DNA from 2 places in the Paenibacillus sp. FSL R5-192 genome. Region 1 is predicted to be linked to the other one. Evidence: riboswitches for the same ligand, from Rfam matches in the RefSeq annotation. Region 1 holds a riboswitch; the other holds the start of a gene.
The links. Region 1 has a riboswitch for FMN ahead of ribD (bifunctional diaminohydroxyphosphoribosylaminopyrimidine deaminase/5-amino-6-(5-phosphoribosylamino)uracil reductase RibD). Riboswitches for the same ligand answer to the same signal wherever they lie in the genome.
Positions count from the first base shown of each region.

Region 1 (7,653 bases):
TAACGGTATAATGTAATGTAAGTAACGGAAATCCCTAATTAATCTCTTCCATAAATTACATGGTGAACATTGTTCATCTAAAATATATTTACTGTTCGTTTTGCTCGATATCATCAAACTTGAGCATATGCCCCAGCTTGGCTTGCTTGGTATGAAGATAAACCGTATTGTCCTCGTTCTCCTCCATCTGGATCGCGACACGCTCTACGACTTCAAGTCCATATCCTTCAAGACCTTTAATTTTACGAGGGTTGTTAGTTAACAGCCTGATCTGACGAATCCCAAGGTCTTTCAGAATTTGGGCACCAATTCCGTAATCACGCAAGTCAGCAGCAAAGCCCAAACTCAGGTTTGCATCAACAGTATCCATACCTTCCTCTTGCAACTTATAGGCTTTGAGTTTGTTGATCAGGCCAATACCCCGACCTTCCTGTCTCATATAAAGCAGTACACCATTGCCTTCCTCGTGGATCTGTTTGAGTGCCGCATCAAACTGCGGACCACAGTCACAACGATGCGAATGGAATACATCACCTGTCAAACATTCAGAGTGCACACGTACAAGTACGGGTTTCGAACCATCAATTTCTCCTTTGACCAAAGCCACATGTTCCTTATTGTCCACAGCGTTTGTATAAGCCACCGCTTGAAACTCACCAAAGTCCGTTGGCATACGCACAGCTACTTCACGTTGAACCAGCTGCTCTTTTTCGTTACGGTAACGAATCATGTCCTGAATACTGATCAGCTTCAGATCATGTTTGCGGGCAATCTCCTGCAGATCCGGAAGTCTGGCCATCGTGCCATCTTCCTTAATCACTTCACAGATAACGCCGGCAGGGTAGGACCCACACATGATAGCGAGATCTACAGCCGCTTCCGTATGTCCGGCACGCCGAAGTACACCGCCGTCTTTTGCAATCAGAGGGAACATGTGACCAGGCTTACGGAAGTCCCCGGCTTTCGCCTCAGGATCGATCAGACCTTTCACGGTAATAGAGCGTTCATGTGCCGAGATACCTGTTGTTGTATCTTTGTGATCCACAGAGACGGTGAAGGCTGTTCCATGGAAATCCGTATTTTGTTGAACCATCGGTTTCAGGTTAAGTTCGTCCGCACGTTGTTGTGTAATCGGAACACAGACCAGACCTCTACCTTCAGTAATCATGAAATTAATGACTTCAGGCGTCGCCTTTTCGGCCAAAGCGATAAAATCGCCTTCATTCTCCCGATCTTCATCATCCACAACAATGACGGGTTTACCACGCATGAGATCATATATGGCTTCTTCTATTGTGTCCAGAATGGATTGTTCTGACATTGGTCCACCTCCAGTTAATTTCTGTTCTCTATTTATGCAAATCCGTGATTGGAGAGAAAATCTTCACTGATACTGCGCGGCTTGCCAGCACCAGTCTCCCGATGTCCTCTCCCATACTGGAGCAGATGATCCACATATTTGCCCAAAATATCGCATTCGATATTAATGGTATCCCCTGTCTTTTTCACATTTAGTACAGTTTCACCAATGGTATGCGGGATAATGGAAACCGTGAATGCGGTATCCGATGTATGGACAACGGTCAAGCTAATGCCATCCAGTGTAACCGATCCTTTGGGGATCAGATATTTGAACAACTGGTGATCATCAGGCTTGATCTCAAACACAATTGCATTCTGATCACGTGTTATACTGCCAATCACTCCAGTACCATCGACATGACCCTGAACGATATGTCCGCCAAAACGACCGCCTGATTGCATGGCCCGCTCCAGATTAACTTTACTGCCAGATTGCAGCTGACTGAGATTGGTATGGCGATAGGTTTCAGGCATTACATCGGCGGTAAAACCTCCACCTTCGAGCGTTGTCGCAGTTAAGCACACGCCGTTCACTGCTACACTATCACCAATCTTCAGATCGTCCATGATGGCGGAAGCTCCGATATTCAGGACCATCGCTTCGCCTTTCCGACCAATACGCCGGATCTGACCGACTTCTTCCACCAAACCGGTAAACATGCTGCCGCCTCCCTTTTTCAAGTTATAAAGAACCTAACTTTCTACTTTCAAATCCATTTATTTATTCAGGCCACACCGGAATACCACCAATGCTGATATTATCTCCAACTTGTTCGATCTCCAACTGATTCAATTGAATCGCCTGATTCATACGTTCCACACCCTCGAAGCGGAAGCTTCCAGGTGTATCATAACCGCCTACAATCTTCGGAGCGATAAACATGAGCAGTCGATCGACCAACCTTGCCTCCAGCATGGCTCCATTCAAGGTGCCTCCACCTTCAAGCAAAATTGAACCAATGTCACGCTCACCCAACTTGCTAAGTCCGTTTAACAGATCCACGCGTGGTCCAGGACCACAGCGTATAATTTCGACGCCGTAGGCTTCCAAACGTTCAGCAACTTCAGGACTGGCTTCGTCTGTTGTCAGCACCCATGTTGGAGCAAGACCATCCTTAACCATTTTGGCACCTACGGGGAGACGTAACTTGGAATCCACTACAATGCGCACTGGACTAATGCCTTCGACTTGCAAACGGGTTGTAAGTTCCGGATTATCGGCGATTACCGTGTCGACGCCAACCATGATTCCCTGGTGACGATGACGAAGGGCATGCACAATCTCACGAGCGGGCTCGTTAGAGATCCACTTGCTGTCTCCGCTGCGAGTAGCAATTTTGCCATCCAGAGTAGTAGCCGTTTTCAGTGTCACGAAAGGTAGACCCGTTGTGATAAATTTAATGAACTTTTCATTCATGCGTCTTCCACGCTCACGCAGTACGCCAACTTCAACTTCAATGCCTTGTTGACGAAGCATGCTTATACCCCTGCCGGATACTTGCGGATTTGGATCTTCACAACATACCACAACACGTTTCACCTTTTCATGAATCAGGCGTTCACTACAAGGTGGCGTCTTGCCATAATGACTACAAGGCTCAAGTGTAACGTATACCGTACTTCCCTCTGCATCACTGCCTGCCATGTTAAGTGCATGCACCTCTGCATGACCGGTCCCACGTTTCAGATGGCTTCCCAGGCCTACAATACGACCCTCTTTCACAACTACACATCCAACGACCGGATTAATCCCCGTCTGTCCCTGTGCTCGTTCCGCCATATCCAATGCCAGTGCCATATAAAATTCATCATTGATCATTTCCAAATCCGTTCACCCCGCGGTTTAAAGTCTTGTTTATTAAAAAATCCCCGTCGAACAATCAGTTCGATGGGGATGATGAGAGACAAATGTCACCAGCAGGAGTGAAATGGATACAGCACGCCAACACTTTGCCCAAAACTTCATTTCGGGCAAGTGAAAATAGACACATACCTTAATGAACATCATTTACAGGTAAAGAGCTTTTATAGTGCGGCATATGTATGGAACTGTCCGGCGTATCCGGATCTTCCCTGCACAGTGCAAGACATCATAAAATCGTGACTGTGCAGCAATACTCCTGCTGAATGCAAACCTGTTAGGTCTGCACCTCTCCTTCTCCCATCCAGACTATACTGTCGGTTCTGGAATTACACCAGATCAGCCATCTGCCAATGGCAGACAGGTCACGGACTTTGCATCAAGTGCTGAACACATAGGTCCTTACACTTCCTGCATCACCGCCGGTAGGGAATTGCACCCTGCCCTGAAGGATTGCTTTCGTTATTACTTGGATGTTAGCACTTTAATGCCAAAAAATCAATTGTTTTTTGTTCCTTTTTGTCACATACTAACTTTTAATAAGCTAAGAAACAACAAAAAACCGCTTCCTCTCAAGGAGGCACGGTTTTTGTTTGGAGACACATTTCACATCCATCGTATCAGTCTACATATCAGGAAAACACCAGCTCGCCATATGCTTTAATTCTTTGGCATTATGGAATGGAGTGCGGTCAGGTTCTTGCAGGGGCGAAGTCGGAAGCGGGAACTCTCTTGCCACCCTTCTGACCCAACTTGTTGAATCGATCGCAATAGCCGAGCATTTCCAGCGTCCATTCGCTCTCGGTCGAAACGTCCCATGCAAATCTGCTTTTCCCGGCATCTCTGGAAAGACACCATCCAGATATTCGACGATGACACGCTTGTCTCTGACTTCATGACAGTATACAGTCACCCATACACCTTCCCGGACGCGAACAGCATACACATCTCCAGACTGTACCTCCCCGGTACCTGCATCAGGTGATGCCTTTGGTACTTTTCCGCGAACACTTCTCTTCTTCTCCAATGCCCCTAAGATCGTGTCCTTTAGAGCTGGACTCTCATCAGGCTTATCCGCAAGTGATATGTTATTCAGATCAAAATCATGAAATATCTTGTTCAGGTTGTTCTCATTAATTCCAACAGATGAGTCCCACCACGCCAGAGGGGCCTGTACTTCCACCCGCACATTGGGGCGTGCGTCACGCTGCATGTAAGAGGTGAATTCCGTGATCATTCCAGGATGTTCCGGCGTATCCAATATGCCAATCAGAGCTAACGTCTCAAGCAAATCACGGTAGGCATATTCCTTCTGTGTAGGCAAAAGACGTTCCTTCTTGAGCGCTACTGCTGCCTTGCTGTAACGTGTTTTGGGAGGTAATTCGCGCAGCACTGTTAACACCGCACGGAATGTCCAGCGGTCGTACTCATTGGGTATTGGAAACTCCTGCGCGGCAGCCAGCTCCCGAAGTGCCAACACATATCCAAAAGGATCACCGTCCAACGGGGTTCCATTGGTCATCCGCCAATACCATTGCAGCGTTGTGTCGGTTGCTTGATCTACACTTAATCCGCAGATCTTACAAGTGTTCGAAGATGGATATGGCGTATGTTCATGGCTTGGCATACTGCTCGCAATAAGCTTGCCCGTAAGCAACGAACGCCAGATCATGGGTGCTGACCACAAAGAGGATACAAAGGCCTGCGCTGCATCATTGATCGTCCATTGATTCGCAACTTTTTTCAGCTCAGTAATCGTTTCATCATGTTGCGGACGTACAAATCGATTCGGTTCATGCCCGGCTGCCTCAAGCGCTTCTCGATCCTTTACCGATAGACTTTCCGGAACGACATGGCGCGATGCCTGCAGTTCTTCATCCCACAACGTGCGCTCACTATAAATTTGTTTTAACAAGCTTAGCTGAGTAACCATATCCAAGGTTTTATTCATCCTTTCTAATTATGGATCTCGAATACGTGACATATGAAAAATAAAAAAAGTGCTTCTATAAAAGAAGCACTTCATGTTTGGATCCAGTTAAGGTGAAGGTATTAAGCTTCTACAACTTCAACAGTTTCCATTTTGTCTTTACCTTCTAAAGCGTCCACGAACTCCATACCTTTAGTTACTTTACCAAATACAGTATGTTGTCCATCCAAATGTGGTTGCGGTTGGTAGCAGATGTAGAACTGGCTTCCACCTGTGTTACGGCCAGCATGTGCCATAGCAAGTGTTCCGCGCTCATGTTTGTTCGGGTTAATTTCACAGTTGATTGTGTAACCTGGGCCACCTGCACCGGAACCGTTAGGGCATCCGCCTTGAGCTACAAAGCCCGGGATAACGCGGTGGAATGTAAGACCATTGTAGAAACCGGAATTAGCCAGTTTCTCAAAGTTTGCTACTGTGTTTGGAGCTTCTTGATCGAACAGATCGATCAGAACTTCTCCGCCGTTTGCCAATTTAATTTTCGCTTGTTTCGCCATATGTAAATGACTCCTTTCGTATTGACCATCGTTAATGGTGCCAGAACGCATGACCCTGGGCAAAGCATTACAGCACTTTTCTTAGTGTACACCGAAAATGTCTGGATCGCAAAAAAAACGGCAACTTTTTTCATGATTTAGCTCCAATACGCAAAAAGCAGACGAAAAAGGAAGTTCCTTTTTCATCTGCTTCAACTGCAAAATCCCTATATCTTGAATAATGCAGAAACGCATTATCTTTTGACGAATTAGCGAGTAACTGGCTGTTTTCCAATGCGCGCAGGTACCAGGTCATTCTGGATGATATCTTGATACGTCTCACGGCGTACCACGACATCCCCTTGACCGTCTTTGACAAAGACAACGGCTGGACGACGAATCCGGTTGTAGTTGCTCGCCATGGAGTAGTTATACGCACCTGTGCAAGCTACAGCGAGTAGGTCGCCACTTTCCACTTTTGGCAGGTCCAGATCCCAGATCAACATATCGCCACTCTCGCAACATTTACCCGCAACAGATACTGTTTCCTGAGCAGCCTCATTCGCACGATTGGCAAGCACAGCTTCATACTTGGATTCATACAAAGCAGGACGTGGGTTATCGGTCATACCACCATCAACGGCAACGTATTTACGCACGCCTGGAATGTCTTTGCTAGTTCCAACAGTATACAGCGTTGTTCCCGCTTCACCCACGATGCTGCGGCCTGGTTCAACCCAGATCTCAGGTACGGCATAGCCGATTTGGGCAAAATGATTTTTAACGGCGTCTGTAATAGCCTTCACGTATTGTGCAACTTCAAGCGGCGTATCTCCATCGATATAACGGATTCCGAATCCACCACCAAGGTTAACCACTTTGAAAGCAACATTAAGACGCTCATATACACTTGCTGCAAATTCAGCAACACGTTGAACCGCCATCTGGAAGCCTTCAACTTCGAAGATCTGGGAACCGATGTGGGAATGCACACCGAGCAATACCAGGTTAGACTGCTTGGAAGCCAAGTCAATCGCTTCAAATGCTGTACCATTGCCGATATCAAATCCAAATTTCGAATCCGTTTGACCTGTGGAAATATATTCATGCGTATGTGCCTCAACACCAGGCGTCACACGAAGCAAAATGTTTACTTTACGATTTTTGTCCGCTGCTACAGCCTGCAACAGATGCAATTCATTGAAGTTATCAACAACAAAACATCCAATCTCTGCATCAAGAGCCATTTCGATCTCTTCCAGCGTTTTGTTGTTACCGTGGAAGTGAATGCGCTCAGCCGGGAATCCTGCTTGCAGTGCAGTAAACAGTTCACCGTCAGATACGACATCCAGGGAAAGTCCTTCTTCAGCTGCAAGGGCACACATCGCCATTACACAGAATGCTTTACTTGCGTAAGCAACCTGGAAGCCCAATCCGGAAGCACGGAATGCTTCCATGTACTCTCTGCAACGCTCGCGAACCAATTGCTCGTCCACAACGTACAGGGGAGTTCCAAACTGTTCTTTCAGATCTGTTGCATCAACTCCGCCAATCTCCAGATGTCCTTGCGCATTTATTTTACTTGTACCATGTAAATACATAATCTGCATTCCTCACTTTTTATATACTGGAACAATTGATATTCCAATGATTTTACACCAGTATATCAAATTAGGCAGCGAGATGAATGGATTTTTCGGAAGATCATTTGTGTTTTTTACTTTTTTGCAGTTCTCCGTCCGGATCATCGGACATTTTGGTGTTGTCACGGGTTTTATTGAATGATGGACGTTTTTTATTTTCCAGTAGCGGAAGCCGGAATAAAAAGTTGCCCAGGGCCTTTGCATTAAACGGTATAAAAGGCCAGAGATACGAAGAATTGTACGACCGGTGAACGGTGAGCGCCAATATGAGTAATGTACAGCCCACGACCAAACCCGGAACCTTGAATATTGCAACAGCGACTA
Region 1 is NZ_ASPR01000042.1:64,017-71,669, forward strand. Features, by position in the region: gene C161_RS20130 (bifunctional 3,4-dihydroxy-2-butanone-4-phosphate synthase/GTP cyclohydrolase II) at 89-1,321, opposite strand; gene ribE (riboflavin synthase) at 1,354-2,022, opposite strand; gene ribD (bifunctional diaminohydroxyphosphoribosylaminopyrimidine deaminase/5-amino-6-(5-phosphoribosylamino)uracil reductase RibD) at 2,084-3,187, opposite strand; FMN riboswitch at 3,512-3,680, opposite strand; gene C161_RS20145 (hypothetical protein) at 3,849-5,138, opposite strand; gene C161_RS20150 (peptidylprolyl isomerase) at 5,276-5,707, opposite strand; gene lysA (diaminopimelate decarboxylase) at 5,956-7,287, opposite strand; gene C161_RS20160 (spore germination protein) at 7,391-7,653, opposite strand, start outside.

Region 2 (7,653 bases), on a different contig from region 1:
GTTAACTCCAGATGAAAGTCCGCTCGTCAAAGCCATGTCAACTATTGGATTCACCGTTGTGGTCCACATTCTCAATGGAATTCTGATTATAGCCGGATTCTCGACGATGGTGGCTTCGTTATATGCCATTACGTCCATGTTGGTGAAACTCGCAGAAGATGGAGATGCACCAAAGCTGTTCACAAAGACCTGGGGGAAAAAGGACATGCCACTTCAGGCATTGTGTTGCACAGCGGCCGGATTACTCCTGTCTACGTTGATGGCATTATGGATGCCCAAGAGTCTGTTTGAATATGTGACGACAGCAGGTAGTCTGGTATTAATGTATACATGGCTACTCATCTGCATCACGTACATTAAGAAAATGAAGCCCGTGAAATGGAATCGCATCAAAGTGTGGATTGCCATAGTATTAATTGTGGCTGCTGTGGCTGGGACAGCGATGGAAAAAGCCAGCAGAACGGGTCTGCTGGCAAGTGTGGGACTTTTGGTGTTCCTTGGGATCATCACGTATGTTGTTCATAAGGTACGTGGCTCGAAACCACCGCAGTCAGCACCATCCAAACCATAAGCAACTCTCAGCAACTTTTGTGGAGGTCGTACAACGGATTAATGAGTGCTTTAAGATTATTTCGTCAACTTGCCTAAGGCTTGCTTCATCCGCATGAATGGACATTTGGAAGGTGTCTGCTCATCATCAGGCAGGAAATACTGTTTCCATTCCAGATTATCCTGCTGACCATACCACATCAGCGAAGGGTGAGCAGGTACAGCATCATACGCAGCGAGACGTTTGCGAATCAAGGTTTTCATTTTACGGCCAAGAGGGGTGTTGTCATTAATGGATTCGAATACCCACCGCGGTTGAAAAGCAAACATGAGATAAGGAAAATGACGGCTGGCTCGGAGTTCATGTGCAGGAGTTGCACAGAAACAAAAGTAAGGCTCTCCGCCAAAGCAAAACTCCCATGATGAATCATGAGGATCGGTTGAAATATGTTCCGGCCACGGCTCGGTATCGTGTGAACTTACCCGATTAAGCATTTGCCAGAATAACGTCTGATATTGCTCTACGGTTGTATGATCTTTCAGATCGCTTGGCGTCTCACAGATCACGACCATGGAAGCGTAATGACCGGTGTCTCTGGAGACAGGACCATATTGTCTAAGCAGATCGGCCATATCTTCGGCAGCATGTTCAGATCGGGGGTCACACGTAAATCCGTACCTCAAATGTCCTGACAGAAATCCCATTCGTCCAGGTACACATGGATACGTATTATCTTCGTCGGCGATCATATCTGCAAATTGCGAATAAGCGTCCTGCTGCCAAGATGGAAGACGCTCAAACAAGGTGTTTATTTCGTCGGCACTATACAGCTCCGCCATTGATTCCCAACTCCATTCCACATGATACCGTTACAGTATTAATGTGGGGGAAGTTGGGTGACTGTCCAGCCTGATTTTGTTGTCAGAAAAATACGGAACGTACAGCTTCGTACCCAAAATACAAACCAAATCCGATCAGGCAGATTCCCGAAATGATAGAGATCCAGCGCAATACATTCTCACTGCTATGTTTGTGGAATCGACTGGCCATGCCAGCCATAATGACATCCCACACCAGAATACCAATGAATATGCCTGAACTGTAGAGCAGCAAATGAGCGGTATCCGTATGTTTCACAGTTGTCGCGAGAATAGAGCCATAGATCCCAAGCCAAAATAAAATATTCAGTGGATTGGACAGGGCCATCAAAAATCCGGATATAAATGATTTTCGAACAGTTGCTTCCGCAGTAGATGTACCCTGAATGCCTTGCTTTAGCTTCGAGAGCGTTTCAACCCCCGTGTAAATCAGAATAAAACTGCCAAATGACCAGAGAAAAGAGCGCATGAACGGCGTGTCCAGAAAATGGGCAACTCCAAAATAAATCAGCAGCATATACACCAAATCTGCAAACATAGCTCCGAGTCCTAGAATCCAGGCATGCATGAATCCGTGGCGGGCTCCGCGGTCGAGTTGGGCGGCGTTAATCGGACCGATTGGAGCGGACAATGAGATTCCCAGAATAATATAACTGAACAGTACAGACATAAACACGTTCACTCCTTAACGGGTTCGATGAATTGTACCAGTTGTCACAGAAAATGGGTACAAGTCATCGTATTCCCGCAAGGAGTGAATTAGAACAAACTACTTTTAATCATATCGCCTTATGGCCTTGTTATTCTGTTATAGTTCCACATCCAATTGAATTGGGGTGCAGTTGTATCCGTTGCATGAGCTTTCTTCACAAGGACAAGCGGAGAGCCCAATTGTGAGATCCATTAATGCCTCCATCTCGATATAATCACCTGCACGAGAGTCGGGAGCTACAACATCAATCTTGCCTTCACTGTCTACAACGGACTTCATAAACAGGTTAAATGGATAGTGTTGATCCGGCGGTAAGATTCCGAAGGGTTCTAGTGCTGTGTTCAGATTGTGATAACAACTGGCGTGATTCTTTTTGTCGTATAACACCTCATACATCTCGGGACGACAAGCAGAGTTGAAGAAATCATGTACCCCAACGGTGTCACGGACAATCTTGAGTAAAGGTTGATACTGATTGGAATATACAAATTGTCCTGGTTTAATTCGATAAGCACGCAATACGTCCATTGTCACGCCGGGATCCAAGCGATGGTTAGCATCCGTAGCATCATATGCCACAAAATCAATGACTTGCTGTCCCTCCAGATCCGTTATGCGTAGTAAAGAACCCTTGTTTACTTTCAAGGCATATCCCGTTTTGGCTGGGATACGATAAGACTGTTTATGGCGCTGATTTGTATTCATCTGTTACATTCCTCCGCTACTGTTTGCTTTCAGTATGCGGAGCAGATGATGCTTTCATGCACTGTTATGGCGATGCACTCTGTACTCAGGCAGGAACATCCAATGGTAAATTTAACACACCACATAATACGTCTTTATGCTGGAAATAGTGGATTACCTCTCATCCCGATCCAGAGGTCTGATTGTTCAAGCTGTCCAGCCAGATGTAATAACCAATCTTCGCGTCCCTTGGTTGCCATCACTTGAACGCCCATTGGCAACCCTTCAGGTGTCATATGCAGAGGTACACTTATCGCAGGCTGACCTGTCAGATTTGCAAGCTGGGTGAACGGTGTATACGTAAGACTTGGCTCAAACATTTCATAAATGAGTTGCTGCTGCTGGGTCTTGTCCAATTCACTAATTTGCATCAGATTACGGATCTGTTCGTCATGAGGTGTTAATTCACCAATCTTAGGCGCAGGAAAAGCATTAACAGGTGTGACGTAGAAGTCATAACGCTCGAACAAAGTGGACATCTGGGCTGCAGCTACATCCCATTCAGCTAAGCTATGTACAAATTCCGCAGCGGACACCTTTTTGCCTGCTTCAGCCAGAACCCAAGATTCAATCTCCATATCATCTGAGGTCAGAGCCCGGCCCATGGATCGTTCCATGGAAGAGATCATCGCGGCCATCTCACCACTGTTCATCATGTAATAGTTCTCCATCAACCGAACTCCATTGACTGGACTCAGTTTTTCTTCAACATGATGACCTTGATCTTCCAACCAGCGAACGAGCTTGTATACAGACTCTTTGGCTTCTGCGCTGACAGGTGTTCCCACGGGCGAATCCGTTGTGTATGCAATTTTCAGTTTGCGTTGATGTGGATAGCTCATATCAGCCAAGTAACTGCCTGGAAAGAGTGGAGCATGGAACGCAGCTTCGGGCTGAATGACTTGTAACGTATCAAGCAATGCAGCACTGTCCCGAACCGAGCGAGAGAGGGCAAAATCAATCGATGCGCCTTGCCATTGACGACCAACTCCCGGTCCTACAGGTGTGCGCCCGCGGGTTGGCTTCAATCCAAACAATCCGCTAAAGGAAGCCGGGATACGAATCGAACCTCCTCCGTCACTGGCTCCGGCAAGAGGAACAATACCCGAAGCTACAGCAGCAGCGGCACCACCACTTGAACCACCCGGGGAGTGATTGATATTCCATGGATTGCGAGTGGGACCATGAAGACGGGGCTCGGTAATATTTTTTAAACCAAATTCAGGCGTATTGGTATGTCCTATGAAGATAAAGCCTGCATCACGGAGTCGAGTGACAAAATTGGAATTGCGTAATGCACGATGCTCGCTGAACAAACGGGAGCCTGAAGTCAGAAATTCACCTTCCAAGGATTGCGAAATATCTTTCAGGAGCAGGGGAACACCGGCAAAAGGTTGTTCTCCAGGTCGAACCAAACCGGCTTCCTCCCGTGCACGAGATTCATATGTACGAATAACCGCATTAAGTTGCGGATTCACTTCTTCAAGGCGTGCAAACGCCGCTTCAAGCATTTCAACCGGGGATACTTCCCGGGATCGGATCAGTTCAGCCAAACCTACGGCGTCGTAGGAGGTATATGAGAATGAAGACATTATGATCGTTCCTCTCTGAATATAATTCATCTGTTTATTCCATATGTCATCGTACCACCGGATTAGACAAAAGACAAAACATAGAAGAATCGTAGTGCGATGATATGGATATTCGTTATGAGGTTGGAGGGAAAGAGGGGAGTATTTGCATTTGCGATATAGAAATAAAGCACAGGGTCAATAGCTCATATTGCTAAGTGAGAAAATGAACGAGTAATATCGAGTCATGGAAATAAAAAAACCACTGCTCATCTAATTTGATGTGCAATGGTTTTATTTTATATTTGACTATTTGTTTATATGTGAACCTCAGATATATCTACTTATTCTGTACGCAGCTTTGGTGCAGCATCGGCCGCAGTTGATGATCTTTCCTGCTGTCTGGAAATGGCGAAGAGGGCCACCCAGATCAGAATAAAACCAAGCAACTGCTCCCATGTAATCAGTGTACGGAAAGCAATCCAGTTCACCAACACACCCGCCATCGGGAAGCTAAGTTCTGCGAGTGTTGCAACAGAAGCTTTGGTTGACGACAAACCTTTGTAATACAACAGAAGACTGAGCAAACCTGGTAACAATGCCTGACCGAGAATGTTGAGGATGACAGCGGTCTGTTCACCCGTTCCGGACGGAAACGTCCATGCCGCACCTTCGTTCCACGTCATAAAGATCAGGAGCGGGAGAGCAACGACAAAACGAAGAGAGGTGACGGTTTCGTAACGCGCCTGACCCAGCATCAATCGTCCCATAACGGTTGAACCTCCCCATAAGGCAGCAGCCCCAAGGGATAACAAGCTTCCGGCATGAATCCAGTTGTCCCAGTTACCTAATGGCAATGTGAAGCCAAATGTAAGCAGGTACGTTCCTGCTAATGCAATGAAGAACAATCCACCGAAGCGACGTGGCAACGTTTCTTTTAATAACAGTTTAGCCAGCAAGATAGCGAAGAGTGGCTGCATTTTTTGCAATAAAAGCACAGTATTCGGATCGTTATGTGTTAGTGCCATGGTGAACAATACCGTTGCGAGTGCTGATCCTCCCCATGAGATAAAAATCACGGCAATCCAGTGGCGAGCGCGCAGGTTTTTCAGATCAGCCCGAAATTTCCACAGCACGGGAATGGCAATAAGACTGACGATGATATGTTCCACCAGTACAATCTGCGTGGAGGTCATCGTATTTAGCAAAATAATGCGGAAGAGTGGGTCGACACCCCATAAGGCGGCGCCGAGAACTACAAGCCAGAATCCGGTATTACTTCGTTCCTTGCGGTAAACCGTTGATGCTGCTGATGTCTTTTCCATATTCAGGACTCCTTCGTCAGAACACGGAATCTTCAGTTGGCAAAATCGACAAAAGCCCCCGTTTTGGTATATACCAAATAAACGGGGGCTCATCCAAGGACATGCGTCAGGAAAGAGGCCTTCCCGTGAACGGCATGTCAATGTGTTGATCTTCTCTCATCCGGACTGTACCGTCGGCCTTGGATTCACACCAAGTCAGTCGCTGAATGTCCTTCGTTAAGAACAATTAGCGAGTCGCGGGCTGGTTCCGAAGAACATCACCGCCGGTTGGGAATTGCACCCTACCCCGAAGATCCTATTCAATTATATAGTGTGTTGAACAAGCTGTAACATTAATAAGTTCATCTTATTCCTGTAAGCGCTAGCAGTTCAAGCATTATTTTTAGAAAACGATTTTCCAGCTTCCTTGCTGTCTGCGAAGGAGCACGATCTGACCTGCGTGATACGCATCATGGAGTACCCAGCGAGCCAGTTCGTGTGCCCATTTCTCTTCGGAGTCCATATATGCGGCTTCAAGATCAGACTCTTGTAGTGCAGCTAATTGATCTCGCAACTGCTGGGCTAATCGAGTTGTACCCTGCATCAGTGTATTCCAACCAGCGGCATCCGTTGCATCTCCCGGATTCCCAAATGTGTATTCATTGGAGTCTACAGCAGGAAGGGTAGGCTCCTTACCTTGCATGCGACATAATAAGCGATGGTTGTAATAATACATATGGTTAACCAACTGCCAGATGCTTAATCCCCCTGAGGGTGGAATCCAGGCTGCTTGTTCTGCTGTAAGGCCCTCCAAGGATTTCGACAAAGGTACAATCCAATTACATTGATCCCAAGTATCATCCTTTTGAATAAGTAACACATCTAGTGCTGTTGTGTTCGTCATTGCCTTTTCCTCCTTGCGTATAATTGTGATAGGTGATGTAACTAGCTAAAACTAATTAATGAGGTTACACTTAATATAACACATCAAAGATGAGTTGTAACCTTCTTTGTTTAATTAGATGGTTACAATAAACGGAGGTATATATGGACAGGTTATGGACCGATTTTGTAAACAGCGATTATCACGATTGGCGTGGGGGAGATCGATCGGAGGACAGGCTTGGGAAGGCGAGCTGGCAGCAAGATTTTCTGGAACGATGGCAACTTAACGCTTCTGTCCCTGCATCTCCAGAAAATGAGTTGTCGATGAGAAATTTCAGGAATGAATTGATAGCTCTTGGAGCCCGCTTATCTTCTGGAGCATCATTAACGGATATAGAAAAACAATGGTTGAACGGCGTTATGGAAGCAGGGCATGTGAGAAGAACATTGACTACAATTGATCAGGAACTGAAACTCCAACTGGTAGCTGTAGAAGCACATTGGAGTCAGGTTATGGCTGAGGTAGCTGCTGACTTTGCTTTGACTTTGGTAGAGGGAGAAGGCGGCAGGATCCGGATCTGTGATAATTCGGATTGTCGCTGGATGTTCTATGATGATACCCGAAGCAGAACACAGAAGTACTGTGATGATAAGATGTGTGGCAATCTGATGAAGGTCAGAAGATTTCGGGCGAAACGTAAATCCCAAAATTGATAAATACTAACAATAACTATATAATGTATATATACTAGCGAAAAAATAGTCAGAAGCAGTACGGATTCGTAAGCAGGATGTGATCGTCTTTCAAACCAAAATAGATGGGAGATGTTTCTTGTGCGGACAAGTTATCTGTTGAAAAATGGCTGTGTGTTGTCGATGGATGCTAAAATTGGACAGTATAAGAGGGCGGACGTTTTGATTCAGGATTCACTGATCATGGCGGTTCAGCCCGACCTGGATATTCCGGATGCGGAGATCATTGATGCTTCATCGATGATTATTATGCCTG
Region 2 is NZ_ASPR01000049.1:256,115-263,767, reverse strand. Features, by position in the region: gene C161_RS26390 (amino acid permease) at 1-571, shown strand, start outside; gene C161_RS26385 (YqcI/YcgG family protein) at 628-1,389, opposite strand; gene C161_RS26380 (LysE family translocator) at 1,472-2,098, opposite strand; gene C161_RS26375 (DUF1989 domain-containing protein) at 2,237-2,845, opposite strand; gene C161_RS26370 (amidase) at 2,980-4,476, opposite strand; gene C161_RS26365 (DMT family transporter) at 4,800-5,780, opposite strand; FMN riboswitch at 5,925-6,078, opposite strand; gene C161_RS26360 (DinB family protein) at 6,163-6,663, opposite strand; gene C161_RS26355 (CGNR zinc finger domain-containing protein) at 6,807-7,358, shown strand; gene C161_RS26350 (amidohydrolase family protein) at 7,479-7,653, shown strand, end outside.
Region 2: another riboswitch for FMN. It lies ahead of C161_RS26365 (DMT family transporter); the one in region 1 lies ahead of ribD (bifunctional diaminohydroxyphosphoribosylaminopyrimidine deaminase/5-amino-6-(5-phosphoribosylamino)uracil reductase RibD).